DNA from 2 places in the Bradyrhizobium sp. STM 3566 genome. Region 1 is predicted to be linked to the other one. Evidence: predicted binding sites of a transcription regulator. Region 1 holds the regulator's gene; the other holds the start of a gene.

Region 1 (9,952 bases):
CGGGCTATTTCACCCTGACCTTCTACGACCTGTTCGCGGTGCGCGCGATCGGCCATGCCCATGTGCCCTATCGCATCAACGCGCTCGCGGCCTTCACCAGCTATTCGATCGGCCACAATGTCGGCGCGTCCGTCTTCACCGGCGGCGCGGTGCGCTACCGCATCTATTCGGCCTATGGGCTGAACGCGATCGACGTCGCAAAAATCTGCTTCCTCGCCGGCCTGACCTTCTGGCTGGGCAATGCCGCCGTGCTCGGCCTCGGCATCTCCTACCATCCGGAGGCCGCCGCCTCGATCGACCAGCTGCCGCCCTGGCTGAACCGGACGCTGGCGCTGATGATCATCGTCGCCCTGGTCGGCTACGTGGTCTGGGTCTGGACCCAGCCGCGGGTGGTCGGCCGCGGCCCGTGGACCGTGGTGCTGCCGGGCGGGCCGCTGACGCTGCTCCAGATCGTGATCGGCATCGTCGATCTCGGTTTCTGCGCGCTGGCGATGTACGTGCTGGTCCCGGACGAGCCCAATCTCGGTTTCGTCGTGGTCGCGGTGATCTTCGTCTCGGCGACCCTGCTCGGCTTCGCCAGCCATTCGCCCGGCGGCCTCGGCGTGTTCGATGCCGCCATGCTGGTCGGCCTCTGGCAGATGGACCGGGAGGAGCTGCTCGGCGGCATGCTGTTGTTCCGCGTCCTCTATTATCTGTCTCCCTTCGTCTTATCTGTAATCTTGCTGACGTTTCGAGAAGTTATCATCGGCGCGCGATCGAAGCGCCTGCAACAGGCGGCGCTCAAGCTGGACCCCGGCCCGGCGCCTGAAGCCGCCTATGTGAGAGAGCGCAGCGACAGCGGCGCCTGAACGGTGCCAAGTCCTTAGGACAAGTCCTCCAGGAGAAGCCCGTCCCGTGGCGATCGATGCCCCATCTTCTCCCTCCGCCCAGCCCTGGTCCGATCGGCTGCGGCACTCGACCATTATCCTGATCGCCGCGGCGCTGGCGCTGTCCGTCGTGGTCTCGCTCGGCGAATTGTCGGCGCTGCACGCCGCAATCGTGTTCCTCTGCATCGCGGCGGCTGCCCTGATCCCGTGGCGGCTGCACGATCCTGCCGCTTCCCGCGACGACGTCAGCCGCATCAACCCGGTCGAGAGCGCGGCGGTGGCCGCCGTGGTCGCCGGCATGCCCGATCCGGCGGTGCTGCTCGACCGCGCCGGCCGCGTCATCCACCTCAACGCCGCCGCCGCCCAGCTCGCGCCGGCGCTGCGCCGGAACGAGCTCGCCCAGTTCGCGCTGCGCTCGCCGGAGATCATCACGGCGCTGCGCGAGGCGATCGCGACCACGGAGCCGCGGCGCGCGACCTATCTCGACCATGTTCCGGTCGATCGATGGATGGAGCTCATGATCACGCCGGTGCCAGTGCCGACCAGCTTCGGGGGCGCCGACAAGTGCATGCTGATGACCTTCCACGATCAGACGCCGCTGCGCCGGGTCGAGGAAATGCGCGCCGACTTCGTCGCCAATGCCAGCCACGAGCTGCGCACGCCGCTAGCCGCGCTGTCGGGCTTCATCGACACCCTGCAGGGCCAGGCCAAGGACGATCCGAAGGCGCGGGAACGCTTCCTCGGCATCATGCACAACCAGGCCACCCGCATGGCGCGCCTGATCGACGATCTCCTGTCGTTGTCGCGGGTCGAGTTGTCGGCCCATGTCCGCCCCGACACCCTGGTCGATCTCGTGCCGATCATCCGCCAGGTCGCCGACGGGCTCGAGCCACTGGCACGTGAGCGCCAGGTCGAGGTCGAGATCCATCTGCCGGAGCCGCCGGTGATGATCGCGGGCGACCGCGAGGAGCTACTCCGCCTGTTCGAGAACCTGATCGAGAACGCGCTCAAATACGGGGCCTCGGGCGGACGCGTCATCGTGTCGCTGACATCAAGCGCGGCCGCTGACGGAGGTCAGGAAATCCGCGTCATGGTCCGCGATTTCGGCCCGGGCATTGCGCCGGAGCACCTGCCGCGGTTGACCGAGCGCTTCTACCGGGTCGACGTCGGCGACAGCCGCTCGCAAGGCGGCACCGGGCTCGGATTATCGCTGGTGAAACATATTCTTAACCGCCACCGCGGCCGGCTTCTGATCGAAAGCGTGCCTAGGCAGGGCGCCACTTTCACGGCCTGTTTTCCCCAGGCGAGGACTTCGGTGCAGGCCTGAAATTCTAGCGATTTCAATCGCTTGATTGTGTCATCCAACTGTCACGAAACCTTCGTAAAAGCACAGCCGACCGTTCCTAAAGGGGCGGTGCGGGGAGCGCGATCGGGCGCGGATGGCGCTTCGCTCCCCTGTATGGAGACCAGCATGAATTTCCTCAAAACGGTCGTCGCTGCCGGCTTGGTCGCCGCATCGACGACGGCAGCCTTTGCGGCCGATATCACCGGTGCCGGCGCGACGTTCCCGTTCCCGATCTATTCGAAATGGGCTGACGCCTACAAAAAAGAGACCGGCAACGGTCTGAACTACCAGTCGATCGGCTCGGGCGGCGGCATCAAGCAGATCCAGGCCAAGACCGTGACCTTCGGCGCCAGCGACGCGCCGCTCAAGGCCGAGCAGCTCGAGAAGGACGGCCTCGTCCAGTGGCCGATGGTGATGGGCGCCATCGTTCCCGTCGTCAACATCGAGGGCGTGAAGCCCGGCGAGATGGTGTTCGATGGCGAAATCCTGGCCAATATCTATCTCGGCAAGATCACCAAGTGGGACGACGCCGCGATCAAGAAGCTCAATCCGAACGTGAAGCTGCCGTCGGAGCCGATCACCGTGGTCCGCCGCTCGGACGGCTCGGGCACCACCTTCAACTTCACCAACTATCTCTCCAAGGCCAGCGCGGATTGGAAGAGCAAGGTCGGCGAGGGCACCGCGGTCGAGTGGCCGGTCGGCGTCGGCGCCAAGGGCAACGAAGGCGTGTCGGGCAACATCAGCCAGACCAAGAACTCGATCGGCTATGTCGAGTATGCCTATGCCAAGCAGAACAAGCTGACCTACACCGGTCTCGTCAACAAGGCCGGCAAGCCGGTGCAGCCGACCGTCGAAGCCTTCCAGGCGGCCGCCTCCAACGCCGACTGGGCCAAGGCGCCCGGCTACTACGTCATCCTGACCGATCAGCCCGGCGACAAGTCCTGGCCGATCACCGCAGCGACCTTCATCCTCATGCACAAGGAAGCCACCGACAAGGCGGCCTCGCAGGAAGCCATCAAGTTCTTCCGCTGGGCGTTCAAGAACGGCGGCAAGGCGGCCGAGGAGCTCGACTACATCCCGATGCCGGACAGCGTCGTCCAGCTGATCGAGAAGACCTGGGCTGCCGAGATCAAGAGCTGAGGCTCTCCTCTCGCGTCCCGGACGCGGTGCAGCACGCAAGTGCTGCTCCGCAGCGCCGGGACCCACAAGAACTGGGCCCTGGACGCGGCGCGGCACTTCGCACCGCGTCCGGGGCACGAGACCCAATAAAACGTGTATTCTTTGGTACAGGGGATCGGCGTGGCAGAGATGGCCGTTCAGAGCGATGTAATCGACGACGCCGGACCGTATGACCGCGCCAAGGCCTTGAGCGCGTTCAAGCTCGGCGACGTCACCTTCTACTGGATCACGCGGTTGTCCGCCATCTCGGTGCTGCTGATCCTCGGCGGCATCATCATCTCGCTGATCGTCGGTGCGTTCCCGGCGATGAAGGAATACGGCATCTCCTTCCTGTGGACGCAGCGCTGGGCGCCGTCGGCCGATCCGCCCGTGCTCGGCGCGCTCGGGCCGATGTACGGTACGCTCGTCACCTCCTTCATCGCGATGCTGATCGCGATTCCCGTCGGTCTCGGCATTGCCATCTTCCTCACCGAGCTCTGCCCGCAATGGCTGCGCCGCCCGATCGGCATGGCGGTCGAGCTGCTCGCCGGCATTCCCTCGATCATCTACGGCATGTGGGGCTTCTTCGTGCTGGGCCCGTTCCTGGCCAACACCTTCCAGCCCTTCATGATCCGGGTGTTCGACGGTGTTCCCGTGCTGGGCGCGATCTTCGCAGGTCCTCCGTCCTATCTCAGCCTGTTCAACGCCGCGCTGATCCTCGCCATCATGGTGCTGCCTTTCATCACCTCGATCTCGGTCGACGTGTTCAAGACTGTGCCGCCGGTCTTGAAGGAAGCCGCCTATGGCGTCGGCTGCACCACCTGGGAAGTCGTCCGCAGCGTCGTGATCCCCTACACCCGCGTCGGCATCATCGGCGGCGTCATGCTGGCGCTGGGCCGCGCGCTCGGCGAGACCATGGCGGTGACCTTCATCATCGGCAACTCGTTCCGGATCTCCTCGTCGATCTTCGCCCCGGGCACCACGATCTCGGCAGCGATCGCCTCCGAGTTCGCCGAGAGCGACGGCCTGCATCAGTCCGGCCTGATCCTGCTCGGCTTGCTCCTGTTCGTGCTGACGTTCTTCGTGCTCGCGGCCGCGCGGCTGATGCTGCTGCGTCTGGAAAAGAAGGCGGGGAAGTGACATGAATCCGATCTATTCACGCCGCCGCCGCAAGGACATCGTCATCCGCGGGCTCTGCATCGGCGCCGCCGCCTTCGGTGTCACCTGGCTCGCGCTGATCCTGATCACGCTGCTCTACAACGGTCTGGCCGGCCTGAACCTGCAGGTCTTCACCGAGAATACGCCGCCGCCGGGCTCGACCGAGGGCGGCCTGCTCAACGCCATCGTCGGCTCGCTGATCATGACCGTGCTCGGCGTCGGCATCGGCGCGCCGCTCGGCCTGTTCGCCGGCACCTATCTTGCCGAATACGGCCGCAACGACAAGCTGACCTCGGTGATCCGCTTCATCAACGACATCCTCTTGTCGGCGCCCTCGATCATCATCGGCCTGTTCATCTACGGCGCGGTGGTGGTGCCGATGCGCGGCTTCTCGGCGATCGCAGGCAGCCTCGCGCTCGCCGTCATCGTGATCCCGGTCGTGGTGCGCACCACGGAAGACATGTTGCTGCTGGTGCCGAACCCGCTGCGCGAAGCCGCCAGCGCACTGGGCCTGCCGCGCTCGCTGGTGATCAAGCGGATCGCCTATCGCGCCGCGCGCTCCGGCCTCATCACCGGCGTGCTGCTCGCCACGGCCCGCGTCGCCGGCGAGACCGCGCCGCTGTTGTTCACTGCGCTGTCGAACCAGTTCTTCAGCCTTGGCCTGAACAAGACGATGGCCAACCTGCCGGTCACCATCAACAACTTCGTGCAGAGCCCCTACGCCTACTGGAAGCAGCTCGCCTGGAGCGGCGCGCTGCTGATCACCCTGACCGTGCTTGCCCTGAACATTGGCGCGCGCATCATCGGCGCCGAGAGGACTGCAAAATGAGTGAAATGTCTGTTTCCGTGAGCGCGCCGACCGTTCATCCCGGCTCGCAGCTGCTGCCCGAGGCGCCCGCCAAGGTCACCGCGCGCAACCTGAATTTCTACTACGGCGAGCACCACGCGCTGAAGAACATCAACCTGGCGCTCGGCACCAACCGTGTCACGGCGTTCATCGGCCCGTCTGGGTGCGGCAAGTCGACCCTGCTGCGCATCTTCAACAGGATGTACGATCTCTATCCGGGCCAGCGCGCCACCGGCCAGCTGCTGCTCGACCACACCAACATCCTCGACCCCAAGCTGGATCTCAACCTGCTGCGGGCGCGGGTCGGCATGGTGTTCCAGAAGCCGACACCGTTCCCGATGACGATCTATGAGAACATCGCCTTCGGCATTCGTCTGTATGAGAAGATCTCGAAGTCTGAGATGGATGACCGCGTCGAGAAGGCGCTGCGCGGCGGCGCGCTGTGGAACGAGGTCAAGGACAAGCTCAATGCCTCCGGCCTGTCGCTCTCCGGCGGCCAGCAGCAGCGCCTCTGCATCGCCCGCACCGTCGCAGTGCGGCCCGAGGTGATCCTGTTCGACGAGCCCTGCTCGGCGCTCGACCCGATCTCGACCGCCAAGGTCGAGGAGCTGATCCAGGAACTGTCCGAGAACTACACGATCGCGATCGTCACCCACAACATGCAGCAGGCGGCGCGCGTCTCCGACAAGACGGCCTTCATGTATCTCGGCGAGTTGATCGAGTTCGACGACACCAGCAAGATATTCACGTCGCCGAGCGACCGGCGCACGCAGGATTACATTACCGGCCGGTTCGGCTGAGGAGACGGAACATGGGTTCTGAACATACCGCAAAGGCCTTCGACACCGACCTCCAGGAGCTCACCCGCCTGGTCGCCGAGATGGGCGGCATCGCCGAGCGCATGATCGTCGATTCCGTCGACGCGCTGATCCGCCGCGACGTCACGCTCGGGCAGCGCGTCGTCACCACCGATGCCGAGCTCGACGCGCTGCAGAAACGCATCGAGGAGCGTGCCGTGCTCACCATCGCCCGCCGCCAGCCGATGGCGGTGGATCTGCGCGAGATCGTCGGCGCCATGCGCGTCGCGACCGATCTGGAGCGCATCGGCGACCTCGCCAAGAACATGGGCAAGCGCGTCGCCGCGCTGGAGACGGATTTCCATCCGCTCAAGCTGTTCCGCGGCCTGGAACACATGACCGATCTCGTGCAGCAGCAGGTCAAGTCGGTGCTGGACGCCTATGCCGCGCACGATCTGCCGGCGGCGATGGCGGTGTGGAAGGGCGACGAGGAGGTCGACGCCATCTGCACCTCGCTGTTCCGCGAACTCCTCACCTATATGATGGAGGACCCGCGCAACATCTCGTTCTGCATCCACCTGATGTTCTGCGCCAAGAACATCGAGCGGATCGGCGATCACGCCACCAACATCGCCGAGACCGTGTTCTACATGATCGAGGGCCAGGCGATCACCGACAAGCGGCCGAAGGGCGACATGACGACCTTCGCCACGACGGTGCCGAATACCTAAGGGAGCGACGACAACATGGGCGCACGCATTATGGTGGTTGAGGACGAGGAAGCTCTCACCGAGCTTCTCCGCTACAACCTCGAAGGCGACGGCTATGACGTCGAGACGGTGATGCGCGGCGATGACGCCGACACCCGCCTCAAGGAGCACATTCCCGATCTGATCGTGCTCGACTGGATGCTGCCGGGCCTGTCAGGCATCGAGCTGTGCCGGCGGCTTCGTACCCGTCCCGAGACCAAGCAGCTGCCGATCATCATGCTCACGGCGCGCGGCGAGGAAAGCGAGCGGGTGCGTGGACTTGCGACCGGTGCCGACGACTACATCGTCAAGCCGTTCTCGGTGCCGGAGCTGCTCGCGCGCGTGAAGGGCCTCTTGCGGCGCGCGAGCCCCGAGCGGCTCGCCACCGTGCTCGCCTATGGCGATATCGAGCTCGATCGCGACAAGCGCCGCGTAGCGCGTTCGGGCCGGCCGATCGATCTCGGCCCGACCGAATATCGCCTCTTGGAGTTCTTCCTGGAGCATCCCGGCCGCGTGTTCTCGCGCGAGCAGCTGCTCGACAGTGTCTGGGGCCGCGACATCTACATCGACGAGCGCACCGTCGACGTCCATATCGGCCGCCTGCGCAAGCTGCTCAATCTCGGCCGCGAGCAGGACCCGATCCGCACCGTTCGCGGCGCCGGCTATGCGCTGGACGATCGTTTCGCGAAGGCAGAGCAGACGTAGGGTTTGCTGGCGTTGCTTTAGCGGGCTGCTGCCATAGCCTCAGTGTCGTCCCGGACAGGCGCGCGCAGATTCGGGACCCATAACGACAGGACGTGATTGTTTTGCGAAAGGGTAACTCGGAGTCCCCGTAACCACGTCTTGCGGTGGCTATTGGTCCCGGATCTGCGCGCGCTTGTGGCGCGCTTGCCGGGACGACTTCGGGTATGTTGAGCCGTCAGCGTGTGACGGCGCCGTCGTTGCAATCAGCTAGATCAACAAACTCACCGCGTGCCCGGCTTCGCCGGCGCGCGGCGACGATCCGCTGTGGGTTGATAGGCCACGCGCGAATGCTGTGCGCAGTAGGGCAGGCCGGAGAGCGCCTTGCCGCCGCAGAAGAAGAAATCCGGGCTCGAGGGATCGCCGACCGGCCAGTGGCAGGTCGCCTCGTTCAATTCCAGCAGCGACAGCCGCTGGCTCATCGGCACCACGTTGTCGTAGGTGACAGGTTCGGCCTCCACCTCGACCTCGAAGGCCTGCGCCAGCGCGGTGTTGCCGCGTGCGACGGGGCGGGTCACCCGCATCATGTGCTGCGCGGGCCGCGCCTTGCGCGGCCGGGGCGCTGCCGATGAAGGGCTCTTGGCGCGGCCGGACAGACCGAGCCGATGCACTTTGCCGATCACGGCATTGCGGGTCACATTGCCGAGCTCCGCCGCGATCTGGCTGGCCGAAAGTCCGGCCTCCCAGAGCTTTTTCAGCTGCTCGACGCGATCATCGGACCAGGTCAAAACCGTCATTGCACCCTTTCCCTCGCTGCGCGCCTGCCAACCTCTGGCCTTCGCAGCGAATGCCTAAAGCCTTGAAAAACCCGTGCCGCCCGAATCCCTTAAGGCTCGCCGGGCGCGCTCAAGGACGCCCGAACGTTTACGCCGGTACATGAGGACTCTTGGGATCAGAACCGCTGCACGAGATGTCGTATCTGACAGTCCAAACGCTACAATATGGCGTGACTCCCGCGCAAGAGTCCGCCGACTCGCTTCCACATGTTCCGTGGTGAAAACCCCGCAAAATCGGCACCGCAAGACTACGGATTCAGCGTTTCGCGAGGCTTTCCGGGCGGCATTGACACCCGTCTTGCCAGGCATAAGATAGTCTCACGTGCCGCCCTTAAAAGGCGGCACGTTTCGTTTTCCGGGGCCGGTTGATGGTGCGTTGCGCAATGCACGTCTCACACCGTCCGCAACATTCAAGTGACGTCATGACTGACAGCGCCGCGCCGCATTTGCTTCCCGTTTTCGCCAGGGCCGACCTCGGTTTCGAGCGCGGCGAAGGCTGCTGGCTGATCGCGGCCAATGGCGACCGCTATCTCGATTTCACCTCGGGCGTGGCGGTGAATGCGCTCGGCCATGTCCATCCCGCGCTGGTCAAGGCGTTGCAGGAGCAGGCGACGAAGCTCTGGCACATGTCGAACCTGTTCCAGAGCCCGGACGGCGAGAAGCTCGCGGCGCGTCTGTGCAAGGAAAGCTTCGCGGACTTCGTGTTCTTCTGCAATTCCGGCGCCGAGGCACTGGAAGGCGTGATCAAGCTGGTGCGCCATCATCACTTCTCCGAGGGACATCCGGATCGCTACCGCATCATCACCTTCGAGGGCGCCTTCCACGGCCGCACGCTGGCGACGCTCGCCGCCACCGGATCTGCAAAATATCTCGAGGGCTTCGGTCCGCCGATGGACGGGTTCGACCAAGTGCCACATGGCGACCTCGACGCCGTGAGGAAGGCGATCGGCCCGCACACCGCCGGCATCCTGATCGAGCCGATCCAGGGCGAGGGTGGCGTTCGTTCTGCGCCTCCCGGCTTCCTGAAGGCGCTGCGCGAGCTCTGCAACGAGCACGGCATATTGCTCGCCTTCGATGAGGTGCAGACCGGCATGGGCCGCACCGGCGATCTCTTCGCCTATCGGCGCACCGGCGTCACGCCCGACGTGATGTCGCTCGCCAAGGCGCTCGGCGGCGGCTTCCCGATCGGCGCGGTGCTGGCGACCGCGGAGGCGGCCGCTGGCATGGGGCCCGGCTCGCACGGCTCGACCTTCGGCGGCAATCCGCTCGCGATCTCGGCTGCGAACGCCGTGCTCGACGTCATGCTCAAGCCCGGCTTCTTCGATCACGTGCAGAAGATGTCGCTGCTGCTCAAGCAGAAGCTCGCCTCCGTGATCGACCGTCATCCCGATGTCGTCAGCGAGGTGCGTGGCGAGGGCCTCCTGATCGGCATCAAGGCCGTGGTGCCCTCGGGCGATCTCGTCGCGGCGCTGCGCGGCCAAAAACTGCTCACGGTCGGGGCTGGCGACAATGTCG
Region 2 (9,952 bases), 2.9 Mb from region 1:
GATCTGCAGCGGCTCTCTGGTCAGGGCCTGGCCGTCCTGCCAGATCCAGTGGGTGTCGATCGCGGTGACCTTGCCGGGCGCGGCTGCGCCGACATGGGTGAACATGGCGAGTGAAATGTCGAAATGGTTGTTGGAGTGCGAGCCCCAGGTCAGGCCGTTGTCACGGCAGGTCTGGGCGACGCGCACCGAGCCTTGCATGGTCCAGAAATGGGGATCGGCGAGCGGAATGTCCACCGCCCCTAAGCGCACCGCGTGGGAGAGCTGCCGCCAGTCGGTGGCGATCATGTTGGTTGCGGTCGGCAGGCCGGTGGCGCGGCGGAACTCGGCCATGATCTCGCGGCCGGAGAAGCCGGCCTCGGCGCCGCAGGGATCCTCGGCATAGGCGAGGATGCCGTGCATGTCCTTGCAGAGGCTGATCGCCTCATCCAGCGACCAGGCGCCGTTGGGGTCGAGCGTGACGCGCGCGTTCGGAAAGCGCTTTGCGATGGCAGTGACGGCCTCGATCTCCTGCTCGCCGCGGAGCACGCCACCCTTGAGCTTGAAATCGGCAAAGCCGTAATGGTCGTGGGTGGCCTCGGCGAGGCGCACCACCGTCTCCGGCGTCATCGCCTCCTGATGGCGGAGGTTGAACCATTCCGCCCCGCCGGTCTCGCCTTCCACATAGGGCAGGCGGGACTTGCGGCGATCACCGACGAAGAAGAGATAGCCGAGCGTCTCGACGCTTGTGCGCTGCTGGCCTTCGCCGAGTAGCGCGGCGACCGGCAGCCCGAGATGCTGGCCGAGCAAGTCGAGTAGCGCGGATTCGATCGCGGTGACCGCGTGGATCATCACCCGCAGGTCAAACGTCTGCTTGCCGCGGCCGCCGGCGTCGCGGTCGGCAAAGGCGGTACGGACGTCGGCGAGGATGTTGTTCATCGCCCCGACGGTCTTGCCGATCACGAGATCGCGCGCGTCCTGGAGTGTCTGCCAGATCTTCTGCCCGCCCGGCACCTCGCCGACGCCGGTGTGGCCGGCATTGTCGGTGAGGATGACGATGTTGCGGGTGAAGAAGGGCGCATGCGCGCCGCTGAGGTTGAGGAGCATGCTGTCGCGGCCCGCAACCGGGATCACCTGCATCGATGTGACGACCGGTGCACCAGAAATCTCAGTCCGGGCCATCGCACGCTCCTCCCTGTCGTCTTGTTATTCTGCAGCCTGTTGTGACGATCGTGCGGCGGGCAGCTTCTTCACCAGCGCGGTCAGTTCGGCGATCTCCTGCTCCGTGAGGTCGGTCAGCGGCGGACGGACCGGGCCGGAATCGCGGCCGATCACCTTCATGCCGGCCTTGATGATCGAGACTGCATAGCCCTTCTTGCGATTGCGGATCGCGATCAGCGGCAGGATGAAGTTCTTCAGGCCGGCGTGGATCGTCTCATGGTCGCGCTTGCGCACCGCGGCGTAGAAATTGGTGGCGAACTCCGGCACGAAGTTGAACACGGCCGAGGAATAGGTCGTCACGCCCATGTCGAGATAGGGCAGCGCGAAAGTCTCCGCGGTCGGCAGGCCGCCGATATAGGTGAGGCGATCGCCGAGCTTGGTGTAGACGCGCGTCATCAGCTCGATGTCGCCGATGCCGTCCTTGTAGCCGACGAGGTTCGGGCAGCGCTCGGCGAGGCGCGCGAGCGTATCGGGCTGGAGGATGGCGTTGTCACGGTTGTAGACGATGACGCCGATCTTAACGGAGGCGCAGACCGCCTCGACATGGGCGGCAAGGCCGTCCTGCTCGGAATGGGTGAGGTAAGGCGGCAGCAGCAGCAGGCCGTCGGCGCCAGCCTTCTCGGCACCGATCGCGATCTCGCGGGCGATTGCGGTGCCGTAGCCGGTGCCGGCGAGCACGGGCACGCGGCCCTTGGTCTCCTCGACGGCGATCTTCACGATCTGCGGAACCTCGGTCGGGGTCAGCGAGAAGAACTCACCGGTGCCGCCGGCGGCGAACAGTCCGGCAACGTCGTAGCCGCAGAGCCAGTCCATGTTGGCGCGGTAGGTCGCCTCGTCGAAGGAGTAGTCCGCCCTGAACGGCGTGACGGGGAAGGACAGGAGGCCCGATCCGATCTTCTGGGCCATCTCCTGCGGGGTCATCTTGCTCACGGGCGCTGCTCCCTTTCGTGCGTGTTGTGGAGGACGCAAGCCTGCGCGTCCATGCGCCGTGGTTTAGGAGACCGTTCGATGCGCGTCCAAGCCAAAGCCTATATCGACCGATGCAGATTGAGCATCAATCCTCCGTCAGCTCCGCGGAGGACAATTCGCCGGCGATTTTGACCAGGGCCGACAGCAGCGGATTCTCGTCGTCGCGGCGCCAGACCATGAAGAGCTCGACGGGAACGCGGGTGCGCAGCTTCAGCGGGCGCAGCCGCACGTCGGAGATCTTCAGGCTCGCGGCTGCGGCCGGCACGATGGCAAGGCCGAGGCCGGCGCGCACCATGGCGAGGATGGAGTGGATCTGGCTGAGATGCTGGACGTAGCGCGGCAGCACGTCGGCCCGGGTGAAGAGAGCCACCAGCAGATCGTGGAAGTAGCGGCTCTCATAGGGCGAATACATCACGAAGGGCTGGTCGTCGAAATCCTTGATGGTGATGCCGTCGGCGTTGGCGAGCGGATGCTTCTTCGGGATCGCGGCGAGCAGGGGCTCGGCGACGACGCGGCGGCTGGTCAGCTCGGGCCGCGCGATCGGCGGCCTGAGCAGGCCGGCGTCGATCTGGCCCGAGGTCAGCGCCTCGAACTGGTCGCCCGACACCATCTCCTTCAGCGAGAAGTCCACCTCGGGCAGCTTGGCACGGCAGGCGGCGACGAGCTCGGGCAGGAAGCCGTAGGCGGCGGCCGCGGTGAAGCCGATCTTGAGCGAGCCGGTCTTGCCGAGCGCGATGCGGCGGGCAACTTGCGAGGCGCTTTCCGCAAGCTTGAGGATGCGCCGCGCCTCCGGCAGGAAGCTGCGTCCCGCAGGTGTCAGGCGCACCGAGCGGCTGGTACGCTCCAAGAGCGGCGCGTCGATGATGTGCTCGAGCACCTGGATCTGCCGGGACAGCGGCGGCTGGGTCATGTTCAGCCGCGCGGCGGCGCGGCCGAAATGCAGTTCCTCCGCCACCGTGACGAAACAGCGGAGCTGGTTGAGGTCGAACATCGATACATGCCTTAGATGAATAAGGCGTTTCGCCGGCACTTCTAGCATCGATCATCCCCAAAACAAAGACGGCGGCCGTGAAGCCGCCGTTGAGTTGCCTGGTCAAGCTCCCATGGGAGCCCTCAGGAGGAACGTTTCAGCGTCACCCGCTCGATCTTGCCGACGATGACGAGATAGGCGAAGACGGCCACTAGCGCGTTGAGGCCGACGAACACCAGCGCGCCGTTGAACGAGCCGGTCGCGGCCAGGATGTAGCCGATCACGATCGGCGTGGTGATCGAGGACAGGTTGCCGAAGGTATTGAACAGGCCGCCGGAGATGCCGCCGGCTTCCTTCGGCGAGGTGTCGGAGACGACCGCCCAGCCGAGCGCGCCGATGCCCTTGCCGAAGAAGGCGAGCGCCATGAAGCCGACCACCAGCGCCTGTCCCTCGACATAGTTGCAGGCGATGATCGACATCGACAGCAGCATGCCGCCCACGATCGGGATCTTGCGCGCCATGGTCAGCGAGCCGGTCCGGCGCAGGATCGCGTCCGAGATGATGCCGCCGAGCACGCCGCCGATGAAGCCGCACAGAGCGGGTAGCGTCGCGACGAAGCCCGCTTGCAGGACCGACAGCCCGCGTTCCTTGACGAGATAGACCGGAAACCAGGTCAGGAAGAAATAGGTCAGCGTGTTGATGCAGTACTGGCCGAGATAGACGCCGAGCATCATGCGATTGGAAAGCAGCTGGCGGATGTGGTCCCAGCCGGAGCCGGCCTCGGGCGCACGCGCGCGCAGCCGATCATCCTTGGGCGCGTCGAGATCGACCAGCGCGCCACCTTCCCTGATGTAGTCGAACTCAGCCTCGTTGATCGAAGGGTGCTCCTTCGGGCCATAGATGGTCCTGAGCCAGACGAGGCCCATGACGATGCCGAGCGCGCCCATCACGAAGAACACGAAGCGCCAGCCGTAGGTGTGCGCGATCCAGCCCATCAGCGGCGCGAAGATCACAGTGGCGAAGTACTGGCCGGAGTTGAAGAAGGCGGATGCGGTGCCGCGTTCATTGCCGGGAAACCAGGCCGCGACGATGCGCGCATTCGCCGGGAAGGAAGGCGCCTCCGCAATGCCGACAAGCAGGCGAAGCGCAAACAGCACGACGATGGCAGCGCCGGCGCTGAGGAAGCCGACCCAGCCCTGCATCAGCGTGAACAGCGACCAGATGATGATGCTGAAGGCATAGACGAGGCGCGAGCCGTAGCGGTCGAGCAGCCAGCCGCCCGGCACCTGCGCCACGACATAGGACCAGCCGAAGGCCGAGAAGATCCAGCCCATGGCGACGGGATCGAGATTCAGCTCTTTCGAGAGCGCGGGACCCGCGATCGAGAGCGTAGCGCGGTCGGCATAATTCACGGTGGTGACCAGGAACAACATGGTCACGATGAACAGCCTGACGCGAGACCTACTCACGTCCGCTGCGGACACCACTGCGCTCATCACGCGCCTCCTCGAAGTCGAAATGTTTTCCTCGACCCGAGTCCTAGAGGTGCGCGCGGCGGGGTGTCCAAGTTCAAGGGAGTATCGATCGATGCCGTTTTTGGATTGATGGAACGGCAGGTGAGGGGACGTTCGTGGTGATGGCGAACGCGCAAGCTTTGATGATGCGCGAGCTCGTGCTCCGCATACCGCTGTCATTCCCCGCAAAAGCGGGGAATCCAGTACGCCGCGGCCTCTCGATTGAATCACTGCTGTCACGGCGTACCAGATCGCCCGATCAAGTCGGGCGATGACACCGAGTAAGTGGAAGGAGCGTCGTGCTACTGCTGCGCGCTCGGCAGCAGCTGAGGCAGAAATCCTCGCGTCACGTTGGGAGGCACCGCGTCGAGCCCGAGCACGGCGCTTGCAGCCGGCAGTGCCGCATCCGCCATCGCGGCGTGGCCTTCGGCGCTCGGATGCACGGCGCCGCCATAAACGGCGGACAGCACGCCCCAGGTCGCGTCGTGGATGTCGGTCGGCTGGCTCGCCGCGGGCAGGCCCTGCGGATAGGTCATCGCAGCAAAATAGCTGTCGTTGGCATCGCGGATCCAGCGCGCGCGGGGCAGGTAGGCGCGATATTCCGAGGCGCCGCGACCGCACAGCATCGGCTGGCTCGCTGCGCTGACGATATCAGGATTGAAGCTCTGGCCGTTCTCGGCAAAGCAGCTGCGGTCGAATTCGGGATCGCTGCCGGAATGGGCGCAGAAGCCGTGATCGGCGAACGCGGCCTGGTGCCCGTCGACGAAGGTCATGCGGTCGGATTCGGGATCGCGGCACAGCGCGCCGCGGGTGCAGGTAGCGAGTCCCTTCAGTTGCGGCAGGAATTCCGTGTCGACGAAGGTGGAGACGCGGGCGAGGCGCTGCGGGTCGGCGTTGAAGGACGGATGGATGTCGAAGCCGGCGCGGCCGCCGCGGCAGGGCACGCCGCCGTCGGCGAGCGCAGGATTGGCATAGGAGACATAGACCACATGCGAGAGGTCGCCGCCGACGAGCGGCTTCAGCGCCTCGCGCAACTTGACGAAGTTCTGCGGCAGCTCGCGCTGCAGCGCATCGCGGGAATCATCGACGCTGGCCATCACGCCGGAGCGGCGGAACAGCGTGCGCTCGGTCGCAGTGTCGACGATGACGTCGGCGACGAGGCCGGAGAAATAGACGTCGTTGGCGCCGACCGACAGCAGCACGAGATCGAGCGTGCGGTCGGGCTGGCGTTTCTTTGCCGCGGTGAGCGCTTCGCGCAGCTCGGCGAGCTGCGCGTTCACGCTGGTGTTGCAGACACCGGTCTTGCCGGGCGGGCATTCGCGGGCGCGCTGTGAGCCGAGCAGCCCGTCGCCAATGCTGGCGCCGGTGCAGGCGAGCGGCAGGAAGGTCACGGCGATGTGGGTATAGCGCACGGCGAGCGCCAGCGCGGTACGCGCCTGATAGCTGTAGAGCGAGCGATGGCAAGGTGCGTTGAACCAGAGCGCGCTGTAACGTTGCCAGTTGGCGAGCGTATCCGGCGCCTCACAGGCGCGACCGCCCTTGAAGCCATGGCGGCTCGGCCGGTAATACTGCGCGCCTGCAGTGCCGAGATAGGAGCGGAAGCAAAATCCTTCATCTGCCAGTGCCAGCGGCCGATCCGGATTGCCTTCGCCGGAGGCGATGCTATCCCCTAGGCCAGCGACGAAGATGTCGCGGACCTGAATCTCGGTCTGGACCCGCTGGGTCGGATCGGAGCCGGCTGAGACGTCGACGGTCGCGACCGTCGGCTTGCCGTAGCGGACGCGCAAATTGATCGGCTCGGCGCAGTCGAAGGTCGAGGCTTGCGGTCCATCGCCATCATCGAACGACCAGGTGCAGATGGCGCCGACCGGCACCGCGCCGGTCAGGCGTACCGTCACCGGATGGTCGATCGGTGTAATGTAGTTCTCTTTGACGTTGTCGCGGGTGCAAGGCTGGTTGACCCGGCCCTGGAGGTCGATGCACAGGCGGTTGACCATGTTGCGGGCCCAGCCGCGGCCCTCGCTCTGGAGCTCCAGTGACTGCTCGGCGGCAAGGATGCTGCGGTTACGCGCGTTTTCGACATGGAGCAGGAAGTCGCGCTCCTCACGGAACAGCCGGAAGCGGTTACGTACCTCCCAGGTGATTTGCAAGGCATCGTCCTGTGCGGCAGCGGGCTCGGGCGGCAAAATCGTCAGCAACCCGACAAGCAGCAGGGCGCCTGCGGAGAGGGTTTTAAGCGATGATCGGAACATGGCCCGCGTCTTCAACGGCAAAGTTGAGGCGGAAATAAGAGAGCATTGCTCACCCGCCTGCAACCTTTGTCTCAGGGGAGACCTAGCGCTTGGCGACTTGGCGCAGCGACCGCTCACGTTCCATGGTCGTCACCTGCTTGGGCAGGTTGGCCTGCGCGCAGGCCTCCGCCAGCCGCCGTCGTTCCTGCCACGGCTTGACCACGTTCATCCAGAGCTCGCGCGCGCCCATGATGGAGATGGCAAGGGCGAACGGGATCACGAAATAGAGAAGACGGAACACCAGCAGCGTCGCCAGCAGCTGTTCGCGGCCGAATTCCGGCAGCGCCACCAGCATGGCTGCATCGAACACGCCAATCGAGCCGGGCGCGTGGCTGGCAAAGCCGATCAGGGTCGCCAGAATGAACACGACGGCGAGCGACATGAAGTCGATCGGCGGGCTGGCCGGCATCAAGAGGTACATGGCGGTGGCGCAGAAGCCGAGATCGACCACGCCGATCAGGATCTGCACCAATGTCAGCGGCGCCGATGGCAGCACCACCTTCCAGCCCTTCTGGCCGAGCTCGCGCCGCTTTGCGCCCATGCAGAGCCAGACCAGATAGGCGCCGATCGAGGCGAGGCCGCCGAGCGCGATCAGGCGGTTGAGCGGCGCGGGCAGCTGGTCCATCGCGGAGGCGGCATCCGGATGGATGGCCATGCCGATCGAGAGCACGAAGATGTTACCGAGCCAGAAGGTCAGGCCCGACAGGAAGCAGATCTTCGCGACGTCGATCGCGTTCAGCCCGTAGTCCGAATAGATCCGGAAGCGGATTGCCCCGCCGGTGAAGACGGTGGCGCCGATGTTGTGGCCGATCGAATAGGACGTGAAGCTGGACAGCGCCGCGATGCGATAGGGCACGTGCTTCTTGCCGATCGTTCGCAGCGCAAAAAAGTCGTAGAAGGTCAGCGTGCAGAACGCAAAGAAGACGCAGATCGCCGCCAGCCCGATACTGCCGCGCGGAATCTCGGTCAATGCGGTCAGGATGACCCCGGTATCGATGCCCTTGAGGGTCCGCACCAGCGTTGTGATCGCGAAGGCGATGATGAAGACGCTCGCGGCAATTCCGAGCCGTCGCCAGCCGATCCATCTTTTGAAGCCGCGCTTCAGCGCGGGCAGCAGTCCGTGCATTCATCCTCCCGGCGGGGGCAAAGACGACCGGGCCAGGCATTGGCCGGTCAGGCGCGATCACGGCCAAAGGCAAGCATCGATCGCTAGGCATGATCCAGCTCATTTAAGGCAAAAACAGCGGCTTGTGCAGCCCTTGACAACATTAGGTTCTGCGTTGGACCGGCCACTTTTGTCATACGCGGTTCACATCGGGTGCGCCTTAAGCATATGAGTCGTGAAACCGGCTCCGCTCGCGCGCTTAGTGTGCCAGCATGATTTCAAATCTTGGCGCCGTCCGCATTGTTCCAGCGCAAGTGGTCATCGGCCTTTTTGGAACGTCGATACCGCGTGCTCGTTAGGCTCGATCAGCAATCGAACATGGCGGAATATGCGGCTTTTCATGCAAGCCGACGCCTCCGTGTTCCCAAAACCGAGAGGACCGGAACGATGGGACTGTTCACAAAGGACATCAAGACCATGAACGATCTGTTCGTGCATCAGCTCCAGGACATCTATTATGCCGAGCAGCAGCTCACCAAGGCGCTGCCGAAGATGGCAAGCAGGGCCACCGATCCGCAGCTGAAACAGGGCTTTTTGACGCACCTAGAGGAAACCAATCAGCACGTCACCCGGCTCGAGGAAGTATTCAAGATGCACGGCGTCGCCGTGAAGGCGGTCGACTGCCCGGCCATCGACGGCATCATCGAGGAAGCCGACGAGACCGCGGGTGAGGTTGCGGACCAGGCGGTGCTGGATGCGGCCCTGATCAATGCGGCGCAGGCCGCCGAACATTACGAGATCGCCCGCTACGGCAGCCTGATCGCCTGGGCCAAGCAGCTCGGCCGCAATGACTGCGCGGCTGTGCTGGCCAAGACGCTCGAGGAAGAGAAGGCGACCGACAAGAAGCTGACGGCGCTTGCGGAGAGCAAGGTGAATCTGCGCGCGGCGAGCTGAGGCGAATGTAGCGGAACGATATCGGCAACGCCGCGCCGTCAGCGCGGCGTTCTCGATTCAGCGATCCGAATATCTGAGGCCGAAGCCGAGCGCGATCACGGCAAAGGCCGCGATCATCGCGGCGAAGACCAGGCTCGCAACACGCGGGCTTGCCAGGGTCGAGATCACGCCGATGCCGATCACCGGCAGGGCGTTGCCGAGAAAGCCGCAGATGAAATAGGCCGAGACCACTTCCGCGCGACGATCCTCCGGCGCGATCTGGTTCACCACCTGCAGGCTGCCGCGATAACCCAGTCCCACCGCGACGCCGCATAGCGCGGTCGCGGCGATCATCAGGGCGAGCGAGCCTTGGAACTGTGCGGCGACGATCAATGACACGCTCGGGAGCATGAGGCCCAGCGAGCACAGCATGGCCGTCCGGCTCGGCAGCGGCCGCGTCAGCGCGATGACGATGGCAACCGTCGCAGCGAGCTCGAGGAAGACGGCCCCCGCGATGGCGTGGCTGGTCTCGTGCAGCTCGTTGGCGAGCACACTCGGCACCAGCGCGGCAAAGAACGCCACCAGAGCCATCGCGCCGAAGCCAGTCACCGCCGGTGCGACGAACGCCGCGCGAATGGCGGTGGGCACGGCTGCGCGCGGACGGAGCGAGACCTGCCTGAGCGCATCGAGAGGCCGGGGAACGGTTTCGCCGGCAAAGGCGATCAGGATGACCGTCATCATGAGAGCCGCAAGATAGGCAATGAAAGGGGTCCGCAACGGATGTGGTGCGTAGTCGGCGAGCAGGCCCGCGATCACCGCACCGATACCGAGGCCAGCGAAGTTTGCGGACGTCGCGACGACGGTGGCGCGGGATTTGTCCGTTTCGTCGATCAACTCCGAAAGCCACGCCGTGCCGGTTCCCGCACCGATCCCGATCGCCAACCCGCTCAGCACCCGCCCCACATAGAGCGCC

Evidence for each region. The regulator PhoB, encoded in region 1, activates phosphate uptake and scavenging genes when phosphate is short. The targets are predictions, from matches to a motif close to TGTCATNNANCTGTCAT.
Region 2: the regulator PhoB is predicted to act here: its motif matches at 8,238-8,254, upstream of P6U27_RS12380 (YbhN family protein).

Annotation. Positions count from the first base shown of each region.
Region 1 is NZ_CP120692.1:7,564,545-7,574,496, reverse strand. It holds gene P6U27_RS36010 (lysylphosphatidylglycerol synthase domain-containing protein) at 1-848, shown strand, start outside; gene P6U27_RS36005 (ATP-binding protein) at 895-2,193, shown strand; gene pstS (phosphate ABC transporter substrate-binding protein PstS) at 2,338-3,351, shown strand; gene pstC (phosphate ABC transporter permease subunit PstC) at 3,520-4,509, shown strand; gene pstA (phosphate ABC transporter permease PstA) at 4,511-5,356, shown strand; gene pstB (phosphate ABC transporter ATP-binding protein PstB) at 5,353-6,174, shown strand; gene phoU (phosphate signaling complex protein PhoU) at 6,186-6,902, shown strand; gene phoB (phosphate regulon transcriptional regulator PhoB) at 6,918-7,625, shown strand; gene P6U27_RS35970 (GcrA family cell cycle regulator) at 7,886-8,398, opposite strand; gene P6U27_RS35965 (aspartate aminotransferase family protein) at 8,860-9,952, shown strand, end outside.
Region 2 is NZ_CP120692.1:2,619,898-2,629,849, forward strand. It holds gene gudD (glucarate dehydratase) at 1-1,158, opposite strand, end outside; gene kdgD (5-dehydro-4-deoxyglucarate dehydratase) at 1,183-2,127, opposite strand; gene P6U27_RS12365 (LysR substrate-binding domain-containing protein) at 2,252-3,157, opposite strand; gene P6U27_RS12370 (MFS transporter) at 3,280-4,632, opposite strand; gene P6U27_RS12375 (hypothetical protein) at 4,953-6,902, opposite strand; gene P6U27_RS12380 (YbhN family protein) at 6,985-8,067, opposite strand; gene P6U27_RS12385 (ferritin-like domain-containing protein) at 8,494-9,000, shown strand; gene P6U27_RS12390 (MFS transporter) at 9,058-9,952, opposite strand, start outside.